DNA from 2 places in the Brevibacillus sp. MCWH genome. Region 2 is predicted to be linked to the other one. Evidence: riboswitches for the same ligand, from Rfam matches in the RefSeq annotation. Region 2 holds a riboswitch; the other holds the start of a gene.
What was found. A riboswitch is a leader RNA that binds a small molecule or an ion and turns the genes downstream of it on or off. The one in region 2 is predicted to bind S-adenosylmethionine.

Region 1 (15,528 bases), on a different contig from region 2:
GGTGCCGGTGGTGTAAATATCGTCCACGAGCAGAATGGCGTCGGAAGCCTTGAACAGACGCCCAAGTAATGCCGGGCCAACTCTTTGCCGCCAGTACGACACATCCCCGCGTACACGGACACCTGATCCGCCGCCATCCGCAGTGATCTCCATCTCGCGGCTGCGACAGGACACAGGACCCACCCACTCAAACGCTCCCCGCATGCTCTCCTGCCGCGCGGTACGCCCGCCCTGCCTGCTCAGTTTCGGGGTATGCCTCGTCCGCGCCAGCAGGGGGACAGCATCTACGCCAATGTGGTTGCTCAGCCCCCGCACCATCAGCTCCACCTGGTTGAAGCCGCGCTCCCGCAAACGGTTGTCATGGAGGGGAACAGCGGCTGCACACCGGAATCGAATTGATCCGTAGTAGCGGTAAAAGGCCAGCGCCAGCAAAGCGGCAAACAAGCCGGCCATGCGTTCGTCTCCTCTGTATTTGAACCGGCTGAGCATCTCTTTTCCCCACTCGTTGTAGACCAGCAGCCCACGGTTGCCGGACAACGGTTCTTCCTCGACAGATGCGCAGTCCCCGCACTTCTGCTGATTTGACAGCAGGGGAAGCGTTGGGCCGCCCATGTCCCGTCCGCACTGGACGCAAATCTGCTCGCCCACGATCGGCAGGAGCCGAAGACAATCGGCACACAGACCCAGTCCGTCCAGCAGCCGGTAGACCGCCGGGTAGCGGCCGCTGCGCGCTATGGCCAGAGACAAGCGCCGGACTGTCTCCTCCCGCGAGGTCACCCGGCCGCCGCAGCTTACACACGGCTCTCGCAGCATGAACGCGCCTCCTTTTCCCGCAGCCGCTCCGCCAAACGGTTCATCCTGCAAATCTGCCTGATGGCAGCATAGGGGGCGGTGGAACGATGAGACTGGATAAACAGTATGGTTCCCTCCGGCGCGTCAGCGGAACGGCCCACGCGTCCGGCAATCTGGACGAGGGAAGCCTCGTCAAAAACGGGGGCATCCGCCCCGACGACAATCACGTCACTGCGCGGAATGGTGACTCCCCGTTCCAGAATGGTAGTGGTCACCATCACCGCAAAACGCCTGTCCCGAAAGAGGCGTACCTTCTGCTCCCGCTCCGGATCGGCGGCATGGACGCCCGCCAGCGCGTTTGCGTGATCCGGCAGCCGGGCCTGCAAATACTGCAGGACCCGGGGAACGTCCTCCACCCGCGGGACAAAGACGAACACCTGACGGCCGGCCGCGAGGGAAGCCTTGACGCCATCGAGCAGCGGCGGTACAGCACGCCCCAGCCGCATCCGCTTGTCCAGGGCAGCTACCGTGCACACCCTGGGCACCGGCAGGGGATATCCGTGATACCGCCCCGGCAGCAGCACGTGAGTAGCGGAGTGGGTCGGGAACCGAAAGGCGGATGGGACCAGCCGCTTTCGCAGATAGCGGGGCGGCGTGGCGCTCAAATACAGAGTTTTCCCGCCGGGCTGAACGGCGCGGGAAACTGCCCGGTACAAGACAGGGTTGTTGTGGTACGGAAACGCGTCTGCCTCATCCAAAACGACCAGGGGAAAGCGCTGATAGTAGCGCATCACCTGGTGGGTGGTGGCAACAGTAATGTCAGCGTCCTCCCATTTTTCCCGGCTGGACCCGTGAACGGCGATCACGCGCGCTGCCGGGAAAACGCGCTGCAGGCGGGGGGCCAACTCCAGCACCACATCCTTGCGCGGCGTGGCGATCAATACCTGTCCGCCATCCGCCAGCGTCTCCCGGATGGCAGGAAACAACAGCTCGGTTTTCCCCGCTCCGCAGACCGCCCACATCAAAAACGCCGCGGGCCCCGGTCTGCTGGCCGCTACGAAGCGTCTGGCCCGTTCCGCCGCAGCCGCCTGCATCTGCGAATACCGCCCCTCCCACTGGAGAGCAGCCGCTGCGCCGTCCTGGCGAAAGCGGGTGCGTCTGCCGGGAACGCAGAGATACGGCGTGCAGCATTTGCTTTTGCCCATGTCCAAACATGTCGTGCAGTATGCGCAGCCCTGCCCGCAGGAGTGGCAGAGCGTGAGCGCGATCCCCCGCTCGCTGCCGCAGCGTCCGCACCGCATCGCCAAACGCCGGCGCCATATGTCGCGTCTCACGAACAGCTCAATGCCCGGCCGCCACTCCGCTTTCCCGTCGAGTACCAGCCACTGCAAGCATTCCGTGCGCAGACTTCCCGTCCAGCCGCGCCGATGCAGAAAGCCGTCCAGCTCTTCCAACAGCAAAGCGCGCCCCTGCAAGAGCAGATGCAGCCGCTCACTGTCTGCGCGCAGATCGGGAAGGGCACCGGCGGACAGAGATGCTCCAGGACTTGGCGGAGCCTTTCCTTCGGCATCTGCTCGCTCATCAGTTTGCCGGCCATCGGAATCCTCCGTGTCTTCCCCGGTCACCTCAATCGAAAACCACTCTCCCCTGAGCGGCTGCATGTCCCCGGCTTCCCGGCCGTACAAGGCGTTGGTTTCCCTGACGTGTGCCAGCGCCCATTCCCGCATGGCGGCAATCTCCTCTTCCCCGACATCCCGACCCTGCAGTCGCGCGTTCAGCATCCCTCTCAGGTAAAAGGCCAGCGCCAGCGATGGGCTTTTGCCAATGACGTGGAGCCTGCAGCCGTCCCGCTCCCGCCAATACATCTGATCCACCGTAAAACACGGCGTCACATACACGTGCGCCGCCTCGTCGCCCACTTTTACATAGAGCAGGTACTCTCGCACACTACCGCCTCCGTCCCCCTTGTCTCTGCAAGACCAGTGTGCAAAAAGACAGCAGCTGTCTGCAAATATTTCGGGACCGTGAAGCAGCACGACAAAAGAAAAAAGCGCGTTATATCACGCGCTCCCACTCGTCTGTATGGCGAAGGTCTACGATCACGGCCGGGGCGTCGGCCACCTCTTCCTCCTCGTCGGCGCAGAGGCAGCCGGCCCGTTTCAACACAGCCGTGATCCCACATGTATCATCAGTCGATCCGTAATCGACATACGAGATGCGAATCGGTGTACCGCTCCAATACGAACGGGCATGCAGCCGCCGGACTGCGTATTCCAGCACCTGCTCAGAGTTGCCGAGCAGCAGCCGGTAATGCACGCATGATTGGTCCGCTCGCACTGCCATGCGGCTGATCCAGCGGTTTGCAAGTGTCACCAGCAGAGAGGAGCAGCCATATGCCGCCAACAGCCACACCACCAACTCTTCCATCACGGTCATACCTCCTCTTGCAATCAAGGTATGCCAGATGGCTTGTATATGGTGCAGCCGCCTTCCCTCTTTACAGTTTCACCCAGCCGTTTTTAATGGAAATGACTACAGCCTGTGTCCTGTCTTGCACGCTCAGCTTTTGCAAAATGCTGCTGACGTGGTTTTTCACCGTCTTCTCACTGATAAACAAAAACTCCCCGATGGCCCGGTTGCTTTTCCCTTCTGCCATCAGCTGCAGCACCTCGCGCTCGCGGCGGGTCAGCGACTCGATCACCTTCGGATCGACCGGCTCCGAATCCTCTGCCGCAAACGTCCGTTCCGCCACTCCTTCCTGTTCGCTTAAGCGGCGAAATTCTTCAATCAGCTTGCCTGTTACTTTCGGATGGATATATGCGCCGCCTCCGGCCACCACGCGAACGGCTTCCACCAGATCGTTCGTCCCCATCTCTTTCAACAGATAGCCGGACGCGCCGGAACGCAGCGTACGGTACACGTAACCTTCGTCGTCATGAATGGACAGGATGATCACACGGGTATCCGGGCTTACGGAAATGACGTGTTCCGCGGCGGAGACACCGTTGACATTGGGCATGTTGATGTCCATCAGGATCACATCCGGCTTGTGCTCCTCAGCGAGGCGATACGCCTCTTCCCCGTCGGAGCCTTCGCCGATTACCCGAAAGTCGCTCTCCATTTCCAAAATTCGTTTGACGCCTTCACGGAACAATTGGTGATCGTCCACAATTACAATCCGGATTTCTTGCTGCCTTTTCTCCATGTTCATCCTCCCTATGTACGATTTCGCACTCAATATTTAACCGGTATTTGAAACATCACTTTCGTTCCTTCTCCAGGCGACGACTGCAGCTCCATCGTACCTTCGAGCAGTTGCGCCCGCTCCTTCATGCCCAACAGCCCAAAAGACCCTCCTTTGGCTGTGAGCTGGTCTACATCAAAGCCGATCCCGTCATCTTTGACAACGAGAACCAGTGCATCCTCCAAAAACTCCAGTTTCACCTGGACCTTGTTGGCCCCCGCATGCTTTTCCACGTTGTTCAGGCATTCCTGTACCAGACGGAAGATGGCGGCTTTGACGGAGCTTTTGAGCGGCTGCTCTACTCCAAACACAACCAAGTCGACGGTAACCTGCGTTCGCTCCTCGTAAGTTTGAATGTATTTCTGCAGCGTGGGCACCAGCCCCAAATCGTCCAGCGCCATTGGCCGCAAGTCAAAAATGATCCGCCTCACATCGGCCAAACTCATGCGGACCATTTCTTTCAGTTCGTGCAGTTCCATCTGCGCTTCCAGAATGCGGTCATTTTTCAGCATCTTCTCTACAATTTCCGAGCGCAGCACCACGTTTGCCATCGATTGGGCTGGACCGTCGTGAATTTCACGCGCGACGCGCTTCCGTTCTTCCTCTTGGGCCTGAATAATTTTCAATCCCATCATCTGATGCTGTTTGGCCGTCTCCAGTGCTTCGTCGACCTTGCTCAAGTCGCCAGTCAGATATCCAAGCACAACGCCCATCTGCGTGACAAGCTTTTCTGCCCGCTCGATCGTCTCCTCCAGGTTGCGAAGCTGCCGCTCCAGATCATTGCGCCTGCGCTTCAGGTTGTTTTCCCGTTCCCGAAATATGGACAACTCTACCTGGATCCGGCTCGCTTCCTCGTACGCGATGCGGATGTCTTCTTCCGTATAGGTGTGGAAGTTGCGGCTCACCAGCACCAGCCGGTTGCGCGACTTGCGGTAGGCGAGCTCCAGCGCATCCACCTTCTGAATCACTTTGGAAATTTCTTGTCGCAATTCATGCAATTCCAGCTTTAACGTGTTACCCTGCTGGCGTGCATGTTCGGAAATCTCAAAGATTTGCGCCTTGCTTGCCTCCACCGTCTCAATCGTTCGTTTAATTACTCCATCCAACATGCTGATGCTGATTGCCTGGTTCATTCCTGCTCTCCTTCAAATCCGTTTTTCGCTTTCGTAAACAGCTGGTGGAGTTGGGCAGTATCCATCTCGCGCGAGCCGACGTCAAAACGCGGGATCTTAAGCGGATTGACGCCGGGTGTCACCACTCCCGGATTGGAGTTGAACACGTAACGGTAGCCTGCTTGTTGGGCGGTCTGCAGAACGATGTCATTAAAAAAGCCGAACGGCAAGGATATGGTTTCCACCGGTCGGCCCACCAGATCGCTCAGGCCGACACGGGACATGGTAAAGTCAACGTACAATCGGTTCCGGTATTCCTGCTCGTTTTCCAAGCGCTGCAGATCCTCCATGTAAACGGGAGCAGTCTCGGGCCCCCATTCTCCCCATTCGTTGCTGGCGGCTTGTTCATGCAGACTGTATGTGTGTGAGCCGATATCCACCAGCCCGGAAACGAGCATTTCGTTTATCTGTTGGCGAGTCAACGGTGTCGTCATATTTTCTCGCTTGCGCTCCGCGGTGTCCCGCAGCCGACCTGCAATAGCAAAATTGACGGATGGAAACTGGTACTGCCGCAGCACGGGAAACGCATGCGTGTAGTAACTCTCGTATCCATCGTCAAACGTAATCAGCACGGCGTTGTCGGTAGACAGCACGCCAGTGTCGACAAAACGCAAAAACTCCGACAACGAAATCGGATGCAGGTCATTCTCGCGCAAAAACGCCATATGCCGGGCAAATTGGTCCGGGTCAATCACATAGCGTTGGTTCGATTGATTCGACACATGGTGGTAAGTCAGCACCACCACCCGATTTCGATACCACTGCCTGGGTACGACGGCATCCTCTTTTTCTACCGTTCGTTCCCGCGCTGCAGCAGTATCATCCCCGCTTGTGCTTATAGACGTAGGAACCGGGGGAAAATGTTGCACTTTCGGCATGTAGGTATTTGGAAGATGCACACCCCCGAGCAGTCCGGCAGTCACGACCAGACCGAACGACACCAGAATGAAAAGGAAGAAGGGCCACCTTTTCGGCAACAAAATCCCTCCTTAAGCCTACATAGTGATTCGACACCAGAGAACGGATTCCTTTATGACCAGATTACCATTCCTATCCAAGAAAAAAAGCCTAGTGCGTGCACTAGGCTCTCCCTACTCGGTTGTTATTTCAACAGACCGGCAGCGTCCTGTTTCAGCGCTTCTGCCTTGTCTGTCTTCTCCCACGGCACATTCAGGTCATTACGCCCAAAGTGACCGTATGCCGCAGTCTGTTTGTAGATCGGACGACGCAGGTCAAGCTGTTTGATGATACCTGCCGGGCGCAGGTCAAAGTGCTTGCGGATGAGCTTCACCAGCTCCTCCTCGGCGATCTTGCCGGTGCCAAACGTATCCACGCTGATGGACACAGGCTGTGCCACACCAATGGCGTACGCTACCTGCACTTCGCACTTGTCCGCCAGGCCTGCTGCGACGATGTTCTTCGCTACGTAACGAGCAGCGTATGCACCGGAACGGTCCACCTTGGTCGGGTCTTTGCCGGAAAACGCGCCGCCGCCGTGACGAGCGTAGCCGCCGTAAGTATCCACGATGATTTTGCGTCCGGTCAAGCCGGCGTCGCCCTGCGGACCGCCGATCACGAAACGGCCGGTCGGGTTGATGAAATACTTGGTCTCGTCATCCAGCAGTTCTGCAGGAACGATTGGCTTAATGACGTGTTCCATCAGGTCTTTTTTGATTTGTTCCAACGTCACTTCCGGAGCGTGTTGGGTGGAAATGACAATGGTGTCGATGCGAACCGGCTTGTCGCCGTCGTATTCCACAGTCACCTGGGTTTTGCCGTCCGGACGCAGATAGCTGAGCGTGCCGTTTTTGCGCACCTCGGTCAGACGACGGGCCAGCTTGTGCGCCATGCTGATCGGCAGCGGCATCAGTTCAGGCGTTTCGTTGCAGGCAAACCCAAACATCAACCCTTGGTCGCCAGCGCCAATCGCTTCGATTTCCTCGTCGGTCATTTTGCCTTCGCGCGCTTCCAGAGCCTGGTCCACACCCAGGGCGATGTCGGCAGACTGCTCGCCGATTGCGGTGATGACGCCGCAGGTGTCCGCGTCAAAGCCAAATTTGGCGCGATCATAACCGATTTCGCGGATCGTGTCGCGCACCAGCTTTTGAATGTCCACATAGGTGTTGGTGGTAATTTCACCCGCCACGAGCACGAGACCGGTGGTTACGGACGTTTCGCAAGCAACGCGAGCGTTCGGATCCTTTGCCAGGATCGCATCCAGAATGGCGTCGGAAATTTGGTCACAAATCTTATCCGGATGACCTTCGGTGACAGATTCAGAAGTGAACAGGCGACGACCTTTTTGCAATGCCATGTGTACGACCTCCTTTAGACTCATACAAATAGTGTGGTGGCCGAAACAGGTTCTTATCAGTCGAAGGCACATGCAAAAAAAAACCTTTTCCGTTTGAGGAAAAGGTGCTTGTTTTGATGCGTTCCTTACCTCTTATCGGCCAGAACAGATTTCCGTTCTGCTGGTTAGCACCGCTCAAGTCGGTTGCCGGGCTTCATAGGGCCAGTCCCTCCGCCTACTCTGGATAAGAGTATCCATTCGCATAATAGAATACTGGTTTTTCTCTTCGGTGTCAATATGCACTTAGCGGATTTCGTATTTGCCGCGCACCATGATGTAGGCCACGCCGCTGTAGTTCGGGTCCAGCCGCAATCCGCGGTTGTCGGAGCGGGCGATCAGGAGCAGGTGGTTGTGGGAAACCGGTGCACCGGCACGGAGATCCGCCCCCTGCGTAATGTCGGTCAGACCGTCTCCATTGTTGCCGGCGACAGCTTGCACCTGTCCGGTGCGGACGATGAATTCCGTCCCTTCAAAGCCGTACAGCGTCTGGCCCGGATTCAGCTCCACCACGGTCAATCCGCTGTTCCCGCCGCCTGCGCTGCCCAGCGCTCGCTGAATCTGCTGATCGACGTAGCTTTTCGTCACAACCGGGTCGTCTGCAGAACCCGGCACGCCGGCGCTTCCGCCGTCAGCCATCGCTTGGGAAGTAAAAATGGCCGTGCCGACAACTGCAGCTGCAATCAATCCTTTTGTCGCTTTGTTCATCTCGATGTCCTCTCCTTTAATTGTTGATCACAATTTGTAGACTCTGGCCAACAGAACGACTACTTCGGCTCGGGTCGCGCGTCCCTGCGGCTTGAAGAGATTCCCGTAGCCCTTCAGCCAACCTCTGGAGGTGAGCGCCTCGATCGCCGGAGACGCCCAGTGGCTGATCGGTACGTCACGGTATGACGACCTTGAGTGCTTGGTCAAAAGCAAGTTCTGGGCGCGGGCGGTCATCTGGGCCATCTCCGCCCGGGAGATGGGCTGGTTCGGCTTGATCGTCCGGTTGGGGTACCCCTGCATAATCCCCAGTTTATACGCCATTAGAAGCGGCTGGTAGGCCCAATGGGAGCTGGACAGGTCGCCAAACGGATTGCGGCCCGTATACGCCCCCACCGGCAGCCCTTTGGCCCGCATGGCTTGGATCAGCATGGTGGCAAATTGTGCCCGCGTCACCTGCTGATTCGGCTGAAACGTGGCATTGTCAAAACCCTTGACGACCCCTTTTCGAGTCAGCCGGGCGATTTCGGCGCGAGCCCAGTGACCGGCAATGTCCCGATAGCCGTCCACCAGCTTCTCCTTGTGCAGTGTGAGGCGGTAGGCATCGTATTTGAACGGGACCGTACTGCTCAATCGGATGTAGTACTTCCCAGGCTTGAGCTTTAATCCGATGACTTCCTTGCCTTGATCGGACAACTGGGCCACCTGATCGGTAGCAGCCAGCGCATAGTTAAAGGTATGGGACCCGTAGATCTCGATGCGCATCCCCTTGGACACGGGGACAAACGGCGCACGAACGCTGACGTAGGATTCCGAATCCACGGTAAATTGGAACCAATCTGAATCGGTATGGGTCGGCAAGGTGCCGGTCATCAATGTGCCGTTGGCCAGTTGAGAGGCCTGGCGATACGTATCGTTTGGTTCATTGACGTCCTTGCGAACCGGCGTGAAGGACAAATCCAGCCGGTACTCCCCGTTTACCTGATTGCCCCAGTATTCGCTGATGCGTATGTAATACTTGCCCGGCGACACATCTTTTTGTGCCCGCTCGACCGGGTTGTCCCGGTCCCAGGTGTCGTACTCTTCCCATCCCTGCCCCTGTTTGCCGATGCGCATGTTCAGATCCATTCGCTTGGTGTCAGGGGTAACCGTAATGTTCAGCCGGCCATACTCACGCACGTAGTAGGAAAACCAGTCCTGATCGCCTTCCTCGTGAAAATTGCCGGTCACGCTGATCTGATTCCCGACCAGGGGTCGCGCCGTATCCATGTTGTTGTTTCGCTCGTAGCGGTCCGGGTTGATCGAAAACGAGCTGGTCAGCACGTAGGTAAACGCGTTGACCCCGCCGGTTCGCTCCAGTTTGATCAGCATGCGTCCGGCCTTGGCCGGAACCGTCAGGGTATCGCCGTTGCCCATGTAATACGTGACAGGCGTACGATTTTCCGAATAGAACGTGGCGGCCATGGGGGACGATATCGAAGTGGATATAGAACCCCTCAGCGTCACTTTGCCATCGTAGGGAATATCCATCTTGTACCAGTCAATCGTGTCGGACTGGTTGAGCCGTCCGCGAATCTGCGACTCGATGGGAAACGGACTGGCTTGTCCCATGCTGTTGTTCGGCTCGTGAAAATCCGTCGAAGGGTTGCTTCGGACGGCCCGGTCGACATTGAGCAGGCCGTAGCCCGTCTGCCGGTCCCAGCCGCGCTCGCCCAGATCCGTGGCGGTCTGGTACAGAAGTTGTCGCACATCGAACGGCGACATGTTGGGACGGCGGGCCAGCACCAGCGCTGCGGCCCCCGCTACCTGGGGAGCAGCGGCCGACGTGCCGCTCAACGTGCCGTATTTGCCTCCGGGCTTGGTGGTGTACACGTTCATGCCGGGAGCCACCAGATTCAACTCCGGCCCCGAATTGGACTCGCTCAGCGGTTGGTTGTTGCTTTTGACCGCCCCGACAGCGATCACGGTCGGATACGCAGCCGGATAGGCGACCCGGTCGCTCTCGTTGCCGCTGGCCGCCACCAGCACCGCTCCGCTCGCTTCCGCCCGCTGGACCGCCTCCGTCAAGGCTTTGGAGTACGACATGCTGCTGACCGACATGAGGATCACCTTGGCCCCCCGGTCCAGCGCCATGTTTATCCCCTTGGCGATGACGTCAATATTGTCCTGCTGGCCGTATTTGTCCAGCACCTTGATCGGCAGGATGTGGGCGTTCCACAACACCCCGGACACCCCGATGCCGTTGTTCCCCTTGGCCGCGATAATCCCTGCCACCGCCGTGCCGTGTCCGTTTGCGCTGTCGTCATGCGCAGACTTTCCCGGATTCACCAGATTGATCCCCGGCAGTACATTTCCTTTCAAATCGGGATGGTTGGCATCCACCCCTGTATCCAGGACGGCGATGATGATGGAATTGTTGCTGTTGACCGTTTTCCACGCCTGGTCTGCCTTGATCTGCTTGAGATGGGTCTGGTTGTTGATGTACCGGTCCGACGTGATTCCGGCCGCTGACACGGTTCTGACATTCGCGATCACCGCCGCCAATCCGATGGCGACCACAAGCCCCAAAATGATAACTCTCCTCATGAAAATGACAGTCCTTCCTCCCCTGTTTTTCCCATGACGGCGAAACACAGGGAATCAGGTAGTGGCGGGTCACATGCCCTTCTCTGTACTTTCTACCATTTCTATCTATCTAGCATAGCGGAACAAACAGATGAAACGCAACCCTGTTGATCCAATACCTGGAACGTCATCCACCCAAACAGCAATACCCCCTTCTGCCACTGCGGCAAAAGGGGGTGGTTCTAAAACGTTTCGTTATTGCAATAAGCCATTTGGCTGCGAAGTTTTAGGCGCAGCCGGTCCTTTTTTCTGCTGCTTGGCTTTGGGGATGAAAGCGGTGCAATCAGCGGCTTTCACGCCTTCTTTCTTGATCGACGTTGCCGGGATTTCAAACGCCCACATCCGGCTGCCCTTGGCTTCCACCTTCAGGTTTTCCAGCGTGTAGTGGACGCGGGCCACTGCATCTCCAGCCTTGTCGTGCACGATAATCGGCACTTCCGTAAATTCCAGACGCTTGTTCAGCCCGTTGCGGAACAGCACGACCACCTTCAGGCCGTTGTTGGTTCCATCCAAAATGTCCAGCACCTGCAGGTCCACCAGGTCATCTTCAACCGGCAGAGCAGCTGCCTTGTCCTGGTACTGCTGCTGCTCCTCTTCGGTCAGCTCTCCGCCCAGCATTTCCGGGTGCTCGGCTGTTTTCTCAGGTTTCTTGTATTCCAGTGTGAGCGGCACTTCCTTATCCGGCAGCTCCTCAAACTCGCTCCACGGGAACAGGAACTCACACGGACGGCTCGACTTGTCGCCGACCGGCCCAAACTCCAGCAGATGGAACGTTTTGCGGGCGACGACTTTTCCATCCGGAGTGACCAGTCTCAGCGGCAGCCGTTGAAACAGCATGTTGCGGCTGGTGGCATTGCGGATAAAGGTAAGCACCAGGTACCCTTCCTGCGTCACCTGAGTAAAGAACGGGAAGATCCCCACTTCGTCCCGCACCACGGGCGGCAGCTCGTCGTGAATGTACTGCATCAGCTCGGCTTCCTGCTCATCCAGCTTATCGCCCCAGGGGCCGTGCAGGTTCAAGACCATTTCCTTGGACGGGATGCGATTGGACGACTGCTCCGGATTGTCGATCCCGGACACGCCCAGATAAGACTCCTTTTGCAGGTGATTGTGCACATCTTCGCGCACTTGCTCCAGGCTCTCTTTGGAGCCAAACCAGTTTTCCAGCAACCAACTCATGTCAAAACCTCCTCATTTCCCGACCAGCGGATACAGGTAACAAATGCAGGGGCGGTCAGGTAACCTCCAGCATCCATCGTTTCAGGCTGGCGTTTTTCTTTTTCACCGCATTTTCCGGGAAGACAAACAGCCACGGTCGACTTGTCCGCGGACGGACCCGAATGCTGCTGCCGTCGATGATCCCGGTTGCGACCACATCGCCCTCCGTGTCGGATACGGTGATCGTCAATTTACCCGGGCGATAGTCTACCGGCAAGCCATTGCGGAACAGTACAGCCACCACCAGCTCTCCCCTTTTCGTCCAGCCGATGTCAAAGCCGGTAGCCTCAACGGTTTCGGCTTCAATCGGCGGTAGCGAATGGCTCAAGAGCTCCAGGCGGTCTTTTTGCCGTTCGGTCATGCGTGCTTCCATCTGCGGGTCAAGGTCGAGATGTTTGGGCCAGACGTAAGGGTTGGCCTGCGCCTTCATCATCACTTTCCAGCGTGAGAATCTGAAATTCTCATGCAGGTACGTGCCCTCCGGAAAGAATACTTCCCACGGACGGCTGCTGCGCGGCGGGATCGATCCCATTCCGCTCAGGTCAACCCGCTGACGAGCAAACGGCTTGTCATCCAGATAGATCGCCAGGGTAATGTCTTTAAACCGCACTGGTTGATCCAGACCATTGCGGACAAACATTGCCACAGTAAGGCCCTCCGGATTCGGAATCAGGCTGAATCCGGTCACGCTGATGCTTCCGGCCGGCACATCCGGCAGTTGTGCCTGCAGAAAACGGAGGGTGTACTTTTTCTCGTTGTCCAACTGCTGCTCCCAGGCCGGGTGAAGGGACAGGTCCGTCCTCACTTTCTGGTTCCCGGCCTCCGCAGCCGGCACGGACTCCCCTGCTTCAACCTCCGCCTCCTGTTCGCTCAGTTCGGCAAAATCGACAGCCGCATCTTCCTGAATCTCTTGTTTCAACTCTTCCATGGAGCGCGTTTTTCCCTGCTCCTTGTTCAACCAATTCTTAAAAAAGGAAAACATCTGCATCCTCCTCTCCTGACCGCAGCACAAATGAAGCTTCTCTCTATGATAAGACTTTTCGGCGGGCGGGGTCAAATGGCCGCAAGCGATTAAACGCCCGCTTTACCCCTGCGGCACGCCCACCTTCCAGCGAGAGAAGTCCGCGTCATCCTTCAACACACTTTCTTTGGGGTAGATAAACATCCACGGTTTGCTGGTATTGGCGTTGACGGTCAACCCCCCCAGTTCAAACAGCCCTTCCGCCACCTTGTCTCCTGCCGCGTCGTAAAGGGCGAGCGGCAGCTTTTCGATGGACAGCGATTGCGTCGACCCATTGCGGATCAAAAGCATCGCGTGCAGTGCACCATCCTCCGCCCGGCGAAGCTGTACACTCTGAATGTTGACTTCCCCTTCCTTTAGCGGCGGCAGCCGTTTGGCCAGTTCAATCAGGGACTGTTTCTGCTCGTCCGTCAGCGCCTTGATCCACGACTCTTCCAGTTCCAACTGCTGAGGCAGCACCAATTTTTTCTGTGCCAGCTCAAACGCAATCTTCCAGTTGGTGAGCAAAACGTTTACCTGCAGGAAGTACTCCCGCTTAAACACAAACGTCCACGGTCTGGCCGCGAACGGCGGAATTTCGCCCAGCTCTCCCAGGTCAAACGTCTGTCGGGTGAACAACTGCTGATCCCCAAACAACACGACCAGCGGCATCTCCCCCAGGCGCAGAGGCCGGTTGGTGCCGTTGCGCAGGAAAGCCGTCACCTGAACACCGTCATCGTGCGGGACAAGCGAAATGCCGGCCAGGGAAATATTCCCCTCCTGCAGCGGCGGCAGTTCCTGTGCCATAAACGACAACGCGTATTTCTCCTGCGTAGTCAGCCGCTTTTCCCACGACTCGTGCAGCGACAGGGATGTAGTCACGCCAGCCGCCTTGGACTCCGTCTCTTTTTGCTCCGGCGCCTTCTCGGACACGTCGGTATCCGCTGCCGGCAATACCGACTCCTCCTGCACCTGTTTTTTCACATCTTCCGGCGTCGGCGTTTTCCCCAATATGTTTTTCAAAAAGGATAACATAACGTCTCTCCCAACTTTTCTCTACATCTATATGTAAAGGTTTATAGAGATGCTGTTCGTACTCAACTATAGCACAGTGAGCCCTTAATGCAACAACGAAAACTTGGTATCCGTTGGAACGCGTGTTGGATGCGGGCACGGTGCCTTCTAAAACAAATTGAGAGGGCAAAACCTGCGTATGGTTCGCCCTCTCGTTTTGACTCAGAGTGTTGTCTTTACGGCGTCGTCACCGTCTGTGTGCCGGAGCCGGCCGATTCGGAAGCCTCGCCGGTTGGTGCCGTTTCTGAGGCAGCGGATTCCGATGTGTTTGACGCTTCGCTCGCGTCTGCTGCCGGTGAGGGCGCTGGTTCTTCCCCTTCTCCGCTTGGTGCCGGTGTCTCCGGTGTGGTGTCAATATCGTCGGTTCCCGTCAGGCTGCCATCCTCGATGATGATCAGATCCCCTTTCTCCTGATAACCGACTTTTGCCTTCAGCGTTTCCCCGATAAAACGGAGCGGCAAAAAGAGGCGGCCTTTTTTGATCACCGGCGGGGTCTCCAGCTTGATCTTCTCCCCGTTCACTTCCGCTTCGCCGGAATCGAGATACAGCGTGATCTTGTTGTCGCCGCGCACCACTTCGACGGTGCGGGTCTCCCCGTTCCACTTCACCTCGGCCTTCAGCGCAGCGCCGATGGCACGCACAGGCACCAGGGCGCGTCCCTTTTCCACGAACGGGGCGGTGTCCATCACGACTTCTTTTCCATTGACAAACGTCTTCAGCGACGTGTCGCCCGTTTTCTCGTACAGTTCGCCCAGCTTGTCGAACAGTTTCTGATCGCCTGGTTTATAGAAGCGGTTGAGCAGTTCTTTTTGAACGTCCAGCGCCTGCTTCAGTTCGGACTGCTGCTCCAGCATCCTGGTCAGCTCTTCGTATTTCGCTTTCAGTTCTTCCGTTGCCTCTTTGACTTGCTTCAACTGCTGACGCAGTTCGATCAGTTCCTTCTTGGTCTTGACAGCTTGCTGGACGGCTTCTTTTGGAGACACGCCTCCTGCGGTCGAACCGGAAGGCTTGTCCTTATCCGGTTTTCCCTTGTCCTTGCCCTTTCCCTTGGCGTCTTTGTCCACTTGACCGCCACCGTTCCCTTTTTGGGCTTCTTTTACCGGTTTTTCCGCATGGACCGCGGCCAGCGGCGTACAGGCCAGCAGGGTGAGCACCAAACTTGCAGACAGCCATTTCTTCATCAAAAATTTCCCTCCCGCTTGCACCAGAAGTAATACGTGCTCTGTTTACCATATCGGCAAATCGGCGGGAACTTGATAGGGGAAAGAGGGCCGGCTAAAAAACAGCAAGCCCCACGGAAATGGGGCGCCGGGTAAAGGCATCATGCCTGTTCCAGAATCTTGTCGAT
Region 2 (15,528 bases):
AGACCGTCTCCACTGATTTCAACACCTCTGACCGCCTGTACTTCGAGCCGCTCTACATCGAAGACGTGATGAACATCATCGACGCGGAACAGCCCGAGGGCGTGATCGTTCAGTTTGGCGGACAGACGGCGATTAACCTGGCGGACAAATTGGCCGCCCGCGGCGTGCGCATCCTCGGCACCAGCCTGGAGAACATCGACGCAGCGGAAAATCGCGAAAAGTTTGAAGCGCTGCTCAGAAGCCTTGACATCGCCCAACCGCCGGGCAAAACCGTCACCTCTGTGGAAGAAGCGGTGGTGGCGGCTGAAAGCCTCGGCTTCCCGGTACTGGTTCGTCCATCCTACGTCCTGGGAGGCCGCGCGATGGAAATCGTCTACAACAAGACGGAACTTTTGGAGTACATGGAACACGCAGTGAAGGTCAATCCGGAGCATCCGGTGCTGGTCGACCGCTACATGGTCGGCACGGAGGCGGAGGTGGACGCCATCTGCGACGGGGAAAACGTGCTGATTCCGGGCATTATGGAACACATTGAGCGCGCAGGGGTGCACTCCGGCGACTCGATCGCAGTGTATCCGCCGCAGTCGCTCTCGCCTGAAATCAAAGCAGAACTGGTCGACATGACGACGAAGCTGGCCCGCGCCCTGCAGATCAAAGGGCTGATCAACATTCAGTTTGTCATCTGCGACAACCGTCCGTACGTGATCGAGGTAAACCCGCGTTCGTCCCGGACCGTGCCGTTCCTGTCCAAAGTGACGGGCATCCCGATGGCGAACATCGCGACCAAGGCGATCCTCGGCCACTCCATCGTCGAGCAGGGCTTTACGCCCGGCTGCCATCCGGAAGACGAGATGGTTTCCGTGAAAGTGCCGGTCTTCTCCTTCGCCAAATTGCGCCGCGTCGACATCACGCTGGGTCCGGAAATGAAGTCGACCGGCGAAGTGATGGGCCGCGAGCGGACGCTGGCCAAAGCGCTGTACAAAGGGCTCCTGGCCGCCGGCATGAACATCCCGACACATGGTTCGCTGCTTGTCACCGTCGCCGACAAGGACAAGGGAGAAGCGCTGGAGATCGTGAAACGCTTCCATCGCCTGGGCTTTAAACTGCTGGCCACCTCTGGAACGGCGGATTACCTGGAGAAAGCGGGATTGACCGTTACCCGCGTAAACAAGCTGTCCGAGGGCACGCCCAACCTGCTGGACATGATCCATCAAGGGGAAGCGAATATTGTGTTAAACACCCTGACCAAAGGCAAGACACCGCAGCGGGACGGTTTCCGCATCCGCCGCGAAGCTGTGGAAAACGGTGCCGTCTGCCTGACGTCCCTGGACACAGCAAAAGCGCTCCTGCACGTCCTGGAGACGATCACGTTCTCTACGGAAGCGATGCCGGCGCAGCGCACGGGAGCCAAGATAGCCGTGCCGGTATAACAGTCAGAGCGTCCCCTGCGGAGCTACGGCTATGGCTACGCAGGGGAGTAAACGCGACGAAGTGTCGCCACTAGGAAGCCCCCTATCGGGGACCCGGATGTGGCTACGCAGGGGAGTAAACGCGACGAAGTGTCGCCACTAGGAAGCCCCCTATCGGGGACCCGGATGTGGCTACGCAGGGGAGTAAACGCGACGAAGTGTCGCCACTAGGAAGCCCCCTATCGGGGACCCGGATGTGGCTACGCAGGGAAGCAAACGCGAGGCGGTGTCGCCACTAGGAAGCCCCCTATCGGGGACCTGGATGTGGCTACGCAGGGGAGTAAACGCGACGAAGTGTCGCCACTAGGAAGCCCCCTGTCGCGGACCTGGATGTGGCTACGCAGGGAAGCAAATTCGAGGCGGTGTCGCCACTAGGAAGGGAGAGAGCGGTGTGCCGCTGCAACCAACCGATATACGCGAGCGCATGATCGTTGCGCTCGACTTTTCCACGAAAAAGGACGTCACACAATGTCTGGCCCGGCTGGACGGGCTGATTCGATACGTCAAGGTGGGCATGGAACTGTACTATGCAGAAGGCCCGGCGATCGTCCACTACCTGAAGGAGCAGGGACTGAAGGTGTTTCTCGACCTGAAGGTGCACGACATTCCCAACACGGCCAAAGGGGCGATGAAAAGCCTGGCCCGTCACGGCGTCGACATGGTCAACGTGCACGCTGCGGGAGGCGTGGCGATGATGGAGGCGGCCCGGGAAGGACTGGAGCAGGGGACCGCGGCCGGTGCTCCCCGTCCTCTGCTGATCGGCGTTACGATGCTCACCTCGACCGGACAGCAGACGATGAACGAGGAGCTGGCGATTCCCGGCACGGTGGAAGATGTCGTCGTCCATTACGCGAAGTTGGCCAAACAGGCGGGGCTGGACGGAGTCGTCGCCTCTCCATTGGAAGTACCGATGATCAAGCAGGCGGCCGGTATTGATGTCCTCACCGTCACCCCGGGGATTCGGCCTCTCTGGGCGGAGAAGGGAGACCAGACCCGGATCACGACCCCGGAACAGGCGTTTCAGTTGGGGAGCGACTACATCGTAATCGGCCGGGCGGTTACGGCTTCGCCCGATCCTGCCGCCGCCTGGGAGCGGATCGTTAACGCCGTTCAGGCGGCATGCCTCTAAACGTACGCGAAGGGAAGAGGATAGGATGAATACCACGACAGCCAAAGAAATAGCGGGACACCTGCTGGAGATCGGCGCCGTTCACCTGCGCCCGGACCAGCCGTATACCTGGACATCCGGCATCAAGTCGCCGATCTACTGCGACAACCGGCTCACGATGTCTCATCCGCCGGTCCGCCGCCGGATTGCCCAGGCGTTTGCCGAGGTGATCCGCGAACATTTTCCGCAGGTGGAAGTGATCGCCGGCACGGCGACGGCAGGCATCCCGCACGCTGCCTGGGTGGCAGAACTGCTGGACCTGCCGATGATCTACGTGCGCGACAAGGCAAAGGGGCACGGGCGGCAGAATCAACTGGAAGGCGCGCTGGCCGCAGGTCAGAAAGTGGTGGTCATCGAGGATCTGATCTCCACCGGCGGCAGCTCGCTCAAAGCGGCAAAGGCCGTCCAGGCGGAGGGAGGCGACGTGCTCGGCGTGGCAGCGATCTTCAGCTACCAGTTTCCAGAAGCGGAAGCCCTCTTTAGGGAGGAAGGCATCCCGGTCGCGACGCTTTCCCACTACACTGCACTGCTCGAGACGGCACGCGAGCGCGGCGTCATCACGGCAGAGCAGGAAAGCCTGTTGGCCGACTGGCGCAAAGCCCCTCGCAGCTTTTATGCGTAACCGGTCATGACGCATGTCCAAACGGATTGGATAAAAAAATTTTGTACCTCAATCGACTGTACTTTACCAACGCCCTGTTTCGGGGCGTTTTTTGTTTTGTTCGTTACCAAAATGTAATTTATTTTCATGTTTTTTACATTATAATACTTCATAACCGGTGGGTAAAAATCGTGGATGCTCTTTTACATTTGAACGTAATGGAGGGATCATGAACAGACCATTACTGTACATAACCTTGTTTGCGTTTCTGCTTCTCACAGCAGGATGCTCGGATGAGAAACCCAAAAACGAACGCAAAGGTTTGACAGGATACGTCATCGAGACAAACTATGAGAAAAAAGCACTGCTGGTTGCTGAAAGTGACAAAACAGCAAGAGATGGCGACTATGACGCCGAATGGTATTTCGTAAACGACGATGCCATTCTGCTTGATCGCAAGAATAACAAGGTTTTGCTTACAGACATAGAGGTCGGAGCGGAAGTAGAAACATGGGCGGCTTCCCCTTCATTGGAATCGTATCCTGCGAAAACGGATTTGAGCAAACTTGTCGTTGCAGATGATGTACAACATCCACATTATCCCATGCTGCAAAAGAAAGCCATTCAAATGGCGCTAAACTTTGTAAAGAGTCTTTCTGACAAAGCTGATATATTCATTGTACAGGATGCAGTGAGCACCGAATCAGAATGGATCGTTCGCGTTTTTACTTTCAATGCAGGACAGAAGCACGAGATAAGTGTTCATGCAGAAACGGGTGAAGTAAAGCGAATCAAATAACCCGGTATTGGCGAAAGCGCCTTTTCCGTTGGTTCGACAGGTGCCAGTGCCTTGCTGGTCAAGAAAAAGGATGGCCGATCTGACGACTCCATCCTTTTTCGTATGTATGTCAACTTGCAGCGGCTTACGACGGGCGAAATGCCGGTCTGCCAGATTTTTGTTGACGAACAACCTGTGATTCTTTACAATGATACCCAAGAGTTAAACACTGTTCTTATCCAGAGCGGCGGAGGGACTGGCCCAATGAAGCCCGGCAACCGTCACGCGGTGCGTGACCAGGTGCCAATTCCTGCAAGACAGGTGTCTTGACAGATAAGAAGCGGGTTTGATTGATATGGACGCAGACCTTCTTCTTGTCGGAGAAGGTTTTTTTATTTTTCTGTTTCAAAATTTCATAGGACTTCTTCTTATCCAGAGAGGTGGAGGGACTGGCCCGATGAAGCCCGGCAACCGTCACGCGGTGCGTGACCAGGTGCCAATTCCTGCAAGACACGCGTGTCTTGAGAGATGAGAAGAAGGCTCGAGCACAATGCACACCAGCCTTCTTCGAATCCGAAGAAGGCTTTTTCATGTTGTACAAACAAAAAACGGGGTGGAAAAACATGAGTGTGGTAAAAGTAGGCTTATTGGGATTGGGAACGGTAGGCGGCGGGGTGGTCAAGACAATCCGTTCGAAGCAGGAGAAGCTGTCGGCCCGGTTGGGCAAGCGCATCGAAATCGTCAAGGCGCTGGTGCGCGACTCGCGGAAGCAGAGGGCCGTGCAGGTGGAGCCATCGCTGTTGACGACACGGTTTGCCGACGTAATGGAAAGCGACGTAGACATCGTCGTGGAAGTGATGGGCGGCGTGGAACCGACCTACGACTACGTACGGTCGCTGATCGAGAAGGGCTGTCATGTGGTGACGGCCAACAAGGAGCTGCTGGCCAAACGCGGCGCGGAGCTGGTGGAACTGGCCAACCGGCACGGCGTCCATCTCGCCTATGAAGCCAGCGTCGCGGGGGGAATTCCCATCCTTGGGGTGCTCCGTCAATTCCTCAGAACCAACGATATTACAAAGGTGTGCGGCATCCTCAACGGGACGACCAACTTTATCCTGTCGCAGATGGAGGAGGCCCAGCTTCCCTACGACGATGTGTTGAAGCGGGCACAGGAACTGGGGTATGCGGAGGCAGACCCGAGCTCCGACGTGGAAGGCTGGGACGCCTTGTACAAGCTGTACATTCTGGCACAGCTCGTGTTCGGGGAGTCGCTGCCCCTGTCAGCCATTGAGCGGCAGGGGATTGTTGAAGTCTCGCAGAGCCACATCCGGCTGGTGAAGGAACTGGGGTATCGGATCAAACTGCTGGCGCAAGCCCACCAGGGAAACGGCGGCCTGCACCTGTCCGTGCGGCCGACGCTGGTGCCGCTGGAGCATCCGCTGGCGCGCATCCAGGATGCGTACAATGCCGTACAGGTGGAAGGCAGTCTCGTCGGCGACCTTTTGTTCACCGGCAAAGGGGCGGGCGAATTGCCGACTGCCAGCGCGGTTGTGGAAGATCTGGCCTACTTGCTGACCCAACCGTTTGCGCCTCATCCCGCTTGGCGTGAACGGCCGGAGGCGGTCCCGTCCAGCCGCCTCTCATCCGGCCTCGACTTCTGCTGCCTGGCAGGGACAGCGGCTGGCGTGACGCCGGAGCAGGTACTGCTGTTTCTCGAACGGGCGGGTGTCTCCGTCCGCAGGATGACCGTCCAGTACGATTCGGGCAGCGTCCTGCGTGTGGGCCTGCTCGCTGCCGGACTGCAGGAGGAGCACGTTGGGCTTTTGGAACGGGATTTCGGCCTCGAAGCGCGGCTGTACCCCGTGCTGGAGGCGGCCGATGATCAAGATGCCGACGGCGGGAGTGCGGGGCTGTAAACTAGCATCCAACTCCCCATCGCATTCGCCGGGTTTTTTTGGCATGATTGAAGCGGAGCACTTCTTCTTCAAGGGGATGAGGACAAGTCATGCTGGGTTCGCAAACCATCTTGCCGGCCATTCGCCAAATGAAAGAATTTGAACGCGTCCTGGAAAGCCGGTACGAGACGATCATTTTGCTGGAGAGCCATATCTGCCAACTGAAAAGCATCGCCGACCTGGCACGCCGGCACGGAAAAAAGCTGTGGCTGCATGCCGATCTGGTGCAGGGATTGAAAAACGACGAGCACGGCGCACTGTTTCTTTGTCAGGAGATCAAGCCGGCCGGCGTCATTTCCACCCGTTCGCAGGTGATCACGACCGCCAAAAAGAAGGGCTTGGTCACGGTGCAGCGCCTGTTTCTGCTGGACTCCGGCGCGCTGGAGACGAGCTACAAAATCCTTGAGCAGACAAAACCCGATTTCGTCGAAGTCCTTCCGGGGGTCATGCCGCACATTATTACGGAAATTCGCGAACAGATTCAAATTCCGATCATCGTAGGCGGGTTTATCCGCACCCGGGAGGAGATCGAGAGCGCTCTGGCGGCAGGAGCCATCGCCGTCACCACCTCCGATCGAAACTTGTGGAAACAGCTGTAAAAAATGATTGACAACGCTTTCACGACCGCATAAGATTGATTACAGAAGTTCATATGTCGGATGAGATCAGGAGATCCACCTATATATTCCCTGTGTTTAAGTTCCTGTGGACTTAAACCGTGGATAAATAGGTGGATTTTCTGTTTTCTTCCAGTGGAGGTGAACAGCAAAAGAGGGAAAACCGGTCCAGACTCGTCATAAATATTAAAAAAAGAGAATGGAGGAACAAGATGTCGGCGTATTGGGCGGAACTGATCGGGACCATGATGCTGGTGATTCTCGGGGACGGCGTCGTGGCGGGAGTCGTGCTGAACAAGTCAAAGGCAAAAGACAGCGGGTGGATCGTGATTACCCTGGGCTGGGGGTTTGCTGTCGCCTTTGCCGTATACGCGGTCGGGGCCATCAGCGGCGGCCATTTTAATCCGGCCATTACCATTGCGTTTGCGTCAATTGGCTCGTTTGCCTGGGAGCTCGTGCCCGGGTACATTTTGGCCCAGATGGCCGGGGCGTTTTTGGGAGCAATCTTTGTCTACCTGTACTACCTGCCGCACTGGAGAGAAACTGCTGACCCGGCGGCCAAGCTGGCAGTATTCTGCACAGCTCCGGCGATTCGACACACATTTGCGAATATTCTCAGCGAAGGACTGGGCACGTTTTTCCTTGTGTTTGGCCTGCTGGCTATCGGCAGCAACACGTTTACCGAAGGGCTCAATCCGCTGATCGTCGGCTTTTTTATCGTCGCCATCGGCATGTCGCTCGGCGGGACCACCGGCTACGCGATCAATCCGGCGCGCGATCTGGGGCCTCGTCTCGCCCACTTTGTTCTGCCGATCCCGGGCAAAGGCACATCTGACTGGGGCTACGCCTGGATTCCGGTCGTGGGGCCGATCGTCGGCGGGACGGCGGGAGCGCTCGTCTTCAAGGCCTTGTTCGGATAGCGGTCGGCCCAAGCTGATTGAGGCAGAGATGATCGGGAAACGATAAAGGGGGATATGTGACGGATGGAAAAGATGTATGTTTTGGCCATTGACCAGGGCACGACCAGTTCCCGTGCCATTTTGTTCAACCGGGCAGGACACATGGTGGGAGTAGCCCAGAGGGAGTTTACGCAGATTTTTCCCCGGCCGGGCTGGGTGGAGCACGATGCCATGGAGATCTGGTCGTCCGTCGTCGGCGTGATCGGCGAAGTGCTGGCCAACCACAACATCAGCGCCCAGGAAGTGGCCGCGATCGGCATTACCAACCAGCGGGAGACGACTGTCGTCTGGGACAGACACACCGGTCTGCCGGTCTACAACGCGATCGTCTGGCAGTCCCGCCAGACGGCCGATATTTGCGAAGAGTTGAAGGCGAAAGGGCTGAACGACCTGTTCCGCGAACGGACCGGCCTGTTGATCGACGCCTACTTTTCCGGCACCAAGGTCAAGTGGATCCTTGACAACGTGGAAGGGGCACGCGCCAAGGCAGAACGCGGCGATCTCTTGTTTGGCACCATCGATTCCTGGCTGATCTGGAAGCTCTCTGGCGGCAAGGCGCATGTGACTGACTACACCAATGCGTCCCGCACGCTGATGTACAACATTTACGACCTGCGCTGGGACGACGAACTGCTGGCGCACCTCACCGTGCCGAAAGCGATGCTGCCTGAAGTGCGTTCCAGCTCGGAAATCTACGCGCATACCGACAAAGATCTCTTTTTCGGCGTGGAGGCGCCCATCTCCGGCGCGGCGGGAGATCAGCAGGCGGCCTTGTTCGGCCAGGCATGCTTTGAGGAAGGCATGGCGAAAAACACCTACGGCACCGGCTGCTTCATGCTGATGAACACCGGGGAGAGACCGGTGCGTTCCGAACACGGCCTGCTGACCACGATTGCCTGGGGGATCGACGGCAAAGTGGAATATGCGCTGGAAGGAAGCATTTTTGTCGCCGGTTCCGCCATCCAGTGGCTGCGCGACGGCCTGCGCATGCTGAAGTCGGCAGCCGACAGCGAAACGTACGCCAGCCGTGTGGAATCGACCGAAGGGGTCTACGTGGTGCCGGCGTTCGTCGGCCTGGGCACGCCGTATTGGGACAGTGACGTGCGCGGCGCCGTCTTCGGCCTGACGCGGGGGACCAGCAAGGAGCACTTCATCCGTGCCACGCTGGAATCGCTGGCCTACCAGACGAAAGACGTGCTCACCGCAATGGAGGCCGACTCCGGCATCAATTTGAAAAAGCTGCGCGTGGACGGCGGCGCGGTGAAAAACGACTTCCTGATGCAGTTCCAAAGCGACGTATTGGGCGTGCCAGTGGAACGTCCGCAGGTAAACGAGACGACCGCTCTGGGAGCAGCCTATCTGGCCGGGTTGGCGGTAGGCTTCTGGAAAGACAGGCAGGAGATTGCCGCCAACTGGCACGTCGACGGCGTCTTTGACGTGAAAATGAGCGAGGAGAAGCGCAACGAACTGTACGACGGCTGGAAAAAAGCCGTGCGGGCTGCGATGGCCTTCAAATAATCGGCCGCATGTGGTATACTGTACGCGATAAGTTCATACGGATGGTCTGAGATACGGAGTCGACCACTGATCCTTCTTTGCAGGCAAGGAGGGATTGGTGGTCGTTTGTGTTTTTTCCGGACTGTTCGGGTTGACCCATCGATAAAGTAAAACAGGGAGTGATGCGTGATGAAACGAGCGGAGCACCTGGCGCAACTCAAATCGACAGAGGTAGACCTGCTGGTGATCGGCGGCGGTATCACCGGAGCGGGGATTGCGCTGGACGCCCAGGCGAGGGGGATTCAAACAGGGCTGTTTGAGATGCAGGATTTCGCCGCGGGGACCAGTTCCCGCTCCACCAAACTGGTTCACGGCGGGCTGCGCTACCTGAAGCAGCTGGAGTTTCGCCTCGTCTCCGAAGTGGGCAAAGAGCGGGCGATCGTCTACGAAAACGCGCCGCACGTCACCCAGCCGGAGTGGATGCTGCTGCCGCTGATCGAAGGCGGCACGTACGGACGGCTGGCCACATCTGTCGGCCTGTACCTGTACGACTGGCTGGCAGGAGTGAAACGGAGCGAACGGCGGCGGATGCTCAGCCGGGAGGAGACGCTCAAGATGGAGCCGCTCCTGCGCAAGGAAAAGCTGAAAGCGGGCGGTTACTACGTGGAGTACAAGACGGACGACGCCCGGCTGACGCTGGAAGTGATCAAAGAGGCGGCGGCCCGCGGGGCGCTGCCGGTCAACTACGTGAAGGCGGAGTCGTTCCTGTACGAAAACGGCAAGGTCGTTGGCGTGCAGGCCGTCGATCGGATCAGCGGGGAGACGTTTGCCATCCGCGCAAAAAAAGTGGTTAACGCTGCCGGTCCGTGGGTGGATGAATTGCGCGAAAAAGACGGTTCCCTGCAGGGCAAGCGGCTCTTTCACACCAAAGGGGTGCACATCGTCTTTGACCAGGCGCGGTTTCCGCTGCGTCAGGCCGTCTATTTTGACACGCCGGACGGCCGCATGGCGTTTGCCATTCCGCGCGCGGGGAAAACCTACGTGGGCACGACCGACACCCCCTACGACGGCGATCTGGCCCATCCGGTGATGACGGTGGAAGACCGCGATTACCTGCTTTCGGCCATCCATTACATGTTCCCGGAGGTGGGCATCCGGGCGGAGGACATCGAGGCGAGCTGGGCTGGGATACGGCCGCTGATTTACGAGGAAGGCAAGTCGGCTTCGGAAATCTCCCGCAAAGACGAAGTGTTTCGTTCCCCGAGCGGTCTGATCACCATTGCCGGCGGCAAACTGACCGGCTACCGCAAGATGGCGGAAAAGGTGGTCAACATCGTCGCACAGGAACTGGGCGTACAGGCAGGGTGCACGACGGACCGGATTGCGCTGTCCGGCGGCAAGGTGGGCGGCTCCGCAGGTTTTGCATCCTTTGTCGCAAGGAAAACAGAGGAAGGGATGGCGGCAGGCCTCAGTCGTGAGGAGGCGGAACGGCTCGTTCGCCGCTATGGCAGCAATATAGACCGCCTGTTTGCGATTATCCGCGAGCGCGGGCAGGAAGCAAAGCGGCACCAGATGTCGCTGGAAGTGTTCACGTCCCTGGTGTACGCGCTGGAAGAGGAGATGGCAGTGACACCGGGGGACTTTTTGCTTCGCCGCACGAGCAGTCTGCTGTTTGACATCGCGTGGGCGAAGCGCTGGAAAGAGCCGATCCTGTCCTTCATGAAGCAGTACGGAAACTGGAGTGCGGAACAGGCGGACGCGTACCGCCGCGAACTGGAGCAGCAGATCCACGACATGACGCCCTGACAGGCGGGCGAGGCGCCAAGTTAAATGGTCATGCTCCCCCTCCGGCAGATGATTCGGAGGGGGTGTTTTTGTTGTCAGTTACGTCAGTGAATGGCGCCGCTTGTCGTGAATCAGCTTGTCCTTCAACGCCCGCAAGCGGTCGGACAGGGCGACAGGGTATACTTCCGGGTTGTCGAGGCGGAGGTATTCTTCCCAGAACGTGCTTTTCTGCTTGCGGTGGAAGTCCCTTATCTCGTCCAACGTGGGCTTCTGATAGACAAGCTGACCGTTTCGGAAAATGGGGCGAAGCAATTCCACTGCCGTAAAGTCGACGACCCGCTTGCTTTTGAGCGGATTGGTCGGGTGCTTCAGAACGATTTCGGTAAGGTTGTCCAGCGTCTCTTCCTGCAGACAGATGTAATCGCCTTTGGCCATGCCGTTTCGATCGTAGAGGCGGTACACTTTTTTCAGCCCGGGGTTGATGATTTTGTCCAGGTTCTCCGAGATTTTGATCAGCGCGATCCATTCCCGCTCGGTTTTGCGGGCGACGATCTTGTGCACACCGCCAAGGGCGGGGCTGTCATAGGCTGTAATGAACTTCGTGCCGATGCCCCACACGTCGATTTTGGCCCCCTGCAGCTTGAGCGAAGCGATCGTGTACTCGTCCAGGTCGCTGGAAGCGGCAATTTTTACGTACGACAGGCCGGCGTTGTCCAGCATCTCCCGTGCCCGCTTGGACAGGTAGGCCAAATCGCCGCTGTCAAGCCGGATGCCGTTCAGCCTGTGTCCGTGTTCTTCCATGATCTTGGCCGTCTTGATCGCGTTGGGGATGCCGCTACCCAGCACGTCAAAGGTGTCGACCAACAGGATTGACTTCGCCGGAAAGACCTCGGCAAAGGCGAGAAACGCGTCCAGCTCGCTGGGGAAAAACTGGACGAACAGGTGGGCGTGCGTTCCCGTTGTGGGCACGCCGTACTTTTTGCCTGCTTTCAGATTGGACGTAAAGTGAAAGCCGGCGATGTAGGCGGCTCGTGCCCCCTGGACGGAAGCGTCCCGCCCCTGGGCGCGGCGTTTGCCCATTTCGATCACGGTCTGCCCGTCCGTCGCCGTGATGATGCGGGCCCCTTTGGTCATCAGCAGCGACTCGCTGTTGATGGTATTCAGCAGCTGCGCTTCAATCCAGATGCATTCGATCACGGGGGCGATGATCCGGATGTAGGGGGTGTTGGGGAAGACGATCTGGCCTTCTTCCATGGCATCCAGATGGCCGGTGAAGCGCAGGTTTCGCAGCTCTTCGAGAAAGTCCTCGTCGTACAGGTTTTTGGAGCGCAGGTAGGCGATGTCCGATTCGTTGAAGTACAGGTTTTGGAGAATGTCAATCAACTGCTCCAAGCCGCCGAATGCCACGTACCCGCCCAGCTCGCCCTGGTAATCCCCTGTCGGTTTGACGAAGGGTGCCTTGCGGTAAAAGTCGTCAAATACCACTTCGGTTTTGTGCAGCCCTTTCTTGTACAGCGCGTACATCATGCTGAGCGCGTACTCGTCCGCGTCGAGGGCGTAATCCCGGGACGGATCGTAGTAGGGCAGCACTTCAAACGACCGGGTCTCATCGCAAGCCGCGCATTTCTGCGGTTGATCGGTCGTGCGGAAATTGGGCTGGCCGCACGTTTGGCAAATGTGGACAAAGCGGTAGATTTTCGGGTCAATTACGTCAAAAAGCGTCTTGTAGGGTGTCATCTAGGCGTCTCCTTATCACAAATCGGCCAAAACCTGGAGGCCGAGCTGATTTTTGAAGTGGTTCAAGGCCCATTCGTGACCGGCCGGGTTAAAGCTGGCGACGGCATCGGCGTGAATCACGACCGTAAACCCGCGGTAAAAGCCGTCGATCGCCGTGTGCAGCACGCAGATGTCCGTGCAGACGCCGGTAAGGTGGATTTCGCGAATGCCCCGAGCGTGCAGCTGCAGGGCGAGATCGGTCCCCTGAAATGCGCTGTAGCGGGTTTTGTCCATCCAGGTAATGCGTCCGGCATGCCGTTCGTACACGTCCTGCACCTTTCCGTACAGCCGTCGCCCCTCGGTGCCGATGATGTTGTGCGGAGGATACAGCGGCGTTTCCGGGTGGTACGGGTCGTCCTTCTGGTGGGCGTCCACCGCCATGACGACGTAGTGGCCGTCGCGCACGAACTGCTCGGTCAGCTCCGCGATCCGCTGTTCGATCCGCTGGGCCGGTTCCCCGCAGGTCAGCGCTCCGTCGGCTGCCACGAAATCGTTCGTATAGTCAATCACTATCAAGGCGTTCATCGCTATCCCCCCGAAAGAATCAATAGACCGCGGCGTTTGCCAGCCGGCCATAACGATGCCAAGTCGTGACTGTCGTTACGGAAGTTGGCTTCATCTTACCTGGTAAACATACCCACGTCAATATGACGCCATGCAGGCATGTATTTTATGTGAAAATATTGACGATTCAGCCAATAGGGCGTTACCATTCGGGGTACATTCACTATTTGTCTTTGAGGAAAGGGAGGATGCAGATGGCGCAAACGGCTGTATCGCCGAAGACGGGCACCAAAGCGTTGGTCGCCAGTCTGATCGGCAGCTCCATCGAGTGGTTTGACTACTTTCTCTACGGGACGGTAGCATCACTGGCATTTGGCAAGCTGTTTTTCCCCAATACGGACCCTGTGGTGGGACTGCTGCTCTCCTACCTGTCGTTTTCCTTGACGTTTTTCATTCGTCCGTTGGGAGGCCTCATCTTCAGTCATATCGGCGACAAGGTCGGACGAAAAAAGACGCTGGTGTTGACGCTTTCGCTGATGGGGACGGCGACGGTCCTGATCGGCCTTTTGCCTGGATACGACACGATTGGCGTGTGGGCCCCGATCCTGCTGTTCATCCTTCGTCTGGTGCAGGGGCTGGGGATTGGCGGCGAGTGGGGCGGCGCCCTGCTCCTGGCTGTAGAATACGCACGAAACGACCAACGCGGCTTCTACGGCAGCATTCCCCAGATGGGCGTGACCATCGGCATGCTGCTCGGCACGTTATCCATGTCGCTCATGAGCCTGCTGCCGGAAGAACAGTTCCTGGCGTGGGGCTGGCGGGTGCCGTTTGTCCTCAGTGCCGTGCTCGTCTTCCTCGGCCTGTGGATTCGCAGCGGCATCGACGAGACGCCTGCGTTTCGTGCCGCGCAGCAAAGCGGCAGCATTGCCAAAGTGCCGCTGGCGGACACGCTCCGCTACCACTGGAAGTCCGTTCTGATCGCCATTGGGGCCAAAGTGGTGGAGACCGGACCGTTCTACATTTTCTCAACGTTTGTGATCGCCTACGCGACGAAGTACCTCGACTACGACCAGGTGACGGCGCTGAACGCGGTGACGATCGCCACGCTGGTGGCCACCATCGCGATTCCGTTTATGGGCAAATGGTCGGATAGGGCCGGACGCAAACCGCTCTACATCGGCGGCACCGTGGCGATCATGCTGTTTGCGTTTCCATACTTTTATCTGCTTTCGCTCAAGTCGGCGTTTTGGCTGACGGCGGCCACGGTGATCGGACTGGGCATCCTCTGGGCGCCGGTGACGGCTGTTCTGGGAACGCTGTTTTCCGAGATTTTCAGGACAGAGGTGCGCTACACCGGTGTGTCCCTCGGCTATCAGATAGGGGCAGCCATCGCTGGCGGGACCGCTCCGCTGATTGCTACTTGGCTGCTTGACGTGTTTGCCAACTCGTGGGTACCGGTCGCTTTGTACATCATCTTGACCGGGTTGATTTCGCTCGTCGCCATCGGAGCAGCGAAGGAGACGAAAGCAGCAGACTTGGGAGCGGACAAGTAAGAAAATGGAGGAATGGTCATGCTGGTACTGTCCCAGGAAGAGATACGCGAGCTGTACACGATGGAAGAATGCCTGCGGGACGTGGAAATGGCGTTTCGGCACGAGGCGGCGGGCGGCACGGTCACACCGGTTCGTACCGCGATCGCCCACGAAAAGCGGGGAGCGGTGACGCTGTACATGCCGTCGTTCGTGGAGGCGATCGAATACACGGCGGTGAAAGTGGTCAGCATCTTTCCGCAAAATGTGGAAAAAGGGCTGCCGTCCCTGCAGGGGGTCACGCTGCTGACGGAAGCAAAAAGCGGACGGCATGTGGCGCTGATGGATGCCACCTGGCTGACTGTTCTGCGTACCGGCGCGAGCAGCGGTGTGGCGACCAGGCTGCTGGCGCGCCCGGATGCCCGAAGCTGCGCTGTGTTGGGGTGCGGTGCCCAGGCGCTGGGGCAGGTGCAGGCGATCATGGCGGTGCGCCCGATCGAGCGGTTTTGGCTGTACAACCGGACGCGGGCACGCGCGGAGCAGCTCGCCGACCGGATATACGCGCTCTACCCGGAGTGGAAGGGAAGCATCACAAGTGTCGACGACGCTGACGCAGCCGTGTCTGCCGCCGACATCGTGGTGTTGAGCACCAAGGCGACCGAGCTGCTGTTTGACGGCAGCATCCTGCGCCCCGGTACCCACATCAACGCGATCGGCGCCTATCAGCCGCACATGCAGGAATTTGACGCGGTTACGTTGAACCGCTGCAGGAAAGTGGTGGTGGACACCAAGGAAGGGGCCCTGCACGAAGCGGGCGATCTGATCAAGCCGATTCAGCAGGGGGAGTGGTCGATCGACCGGCTGTATGGCGAAATCGGTGAACTGATCAC

Region 1: it holds a riboswitch for S-adenosylmethionine, as region 2 does, so the genes downstream of both, metK (methionine adenosyltransferase) here and ETC00_RS02160 (homoserine dehydrogenase) in region 2, are expected to answer to the same signal.

What each region holds. Positions count from the first base shown of each region.
Region 1 covers NZ_SDLF01000001.1:313,996-329,523, reverse strand. The annotation lists gene ETC00_RS01450 (ComF family protein) at 1-813, opposite strand, end outside; gene ETC00_RS01445 (DEAD/DEAH box helicase) at 792-2,738, opposite strand; gene ETC00_RS01440 (glycosyltransferase family 2 protein) at 2,848-3,219, opposite strand; gene ETC00_RS01435 (response regulator) at 3,290-3,997, opposite strand; gene ETC00_RS01430 (sensor histidine kinase) at 4,027-5,169, opposite strand; gene ETC00_RS01425 (polysaccharide deacetylase family protein) at 5,166-6,185, opposite strand; gene metK (methionine adenosyltransferase) at 6,311-7,516, opposite strand; SAM riboswitch class I at 7,652-7,752, opposite strand; gene ETC00_RS01415 (hypothetical protein) at 7,805-8,266, opposite strand; gene ETC00_RS01410 (S8 family peptidase) at 8,294-10,849, opposite strand; gene ETC00_RS01405 (SLAP domain-containing protein) at 11,084-12,067, opposite strand; gene ETC00_RS01400 (SLAP domain-containing protein) at 12,123-13,088, opposite strand; gene ETC00_RS01395 (accessory Sec system S-layer assembly protein) at 13,191-14,141, opposite strand; gene ETC00_RS01390 (copper amine oxidase N-terminal domain-containing protein) at 14,357-15,361, opposite strand; gene ETC00_RS01385 (aldo/keto reductase family protein) at 15,502-15,528, opposite strand, start outside.
Region 2 covers NZ_SDLF01000002.1:111,143-126,670, reverse strand. The annotation lists gene carB (carbamoyl-phosphate synthase large subunit) at 1-1,430, shown strand, start outside; gene pyrF (orotidine-5'-phosphate decarboxylase) at 1,861-2,598, shown strand; gene pyrE (orotate phosphoribosyltransferase) at 2,624-3,259, shown strand; gene ETC00_RS02165 (DUF3221 domain-containing protein) at 3,468-4,037, shown strand; SAM riboswitch class I at 4,249-4,356, shown strand; SAM riboswitch class I at 4,442-4,551, shown strand; gene ETC00_RS02160 (homoserine dehydrogenase) at 4,607-5,932, shown strand; gene ETC00_RS02155 (glycerol-3-phosphate responsive antiterminator) at 6,022-6,570, shown strand; gene ETC00_RS02150 (MIP/aquaporin family protein) at 6,801-7,508, shown strand; gene glpK (glycerol kinase GlpK) at 7,572-9,065, shown strand; gene ETC00_RS02140 (glycerol-3-phosphate dehydrogenase/oxidase) at 9,234-10,850, shown strand; gene ETC00_RS02135 (nicotinate phosphoribosyltransferase) at 10,929-12,566, opposite strand; gene ETC00_RS02130 (cysteine hydrolase family protein) at 12,582-13,130, opposite strand; gene ETC00_RS02125 (MFS transporter) at 13,358-14,662, shown strand; gene ETC00_RS02120 (ornithine cyclodeaminase family protein) at 14,681-15,528, shown strand, end outside.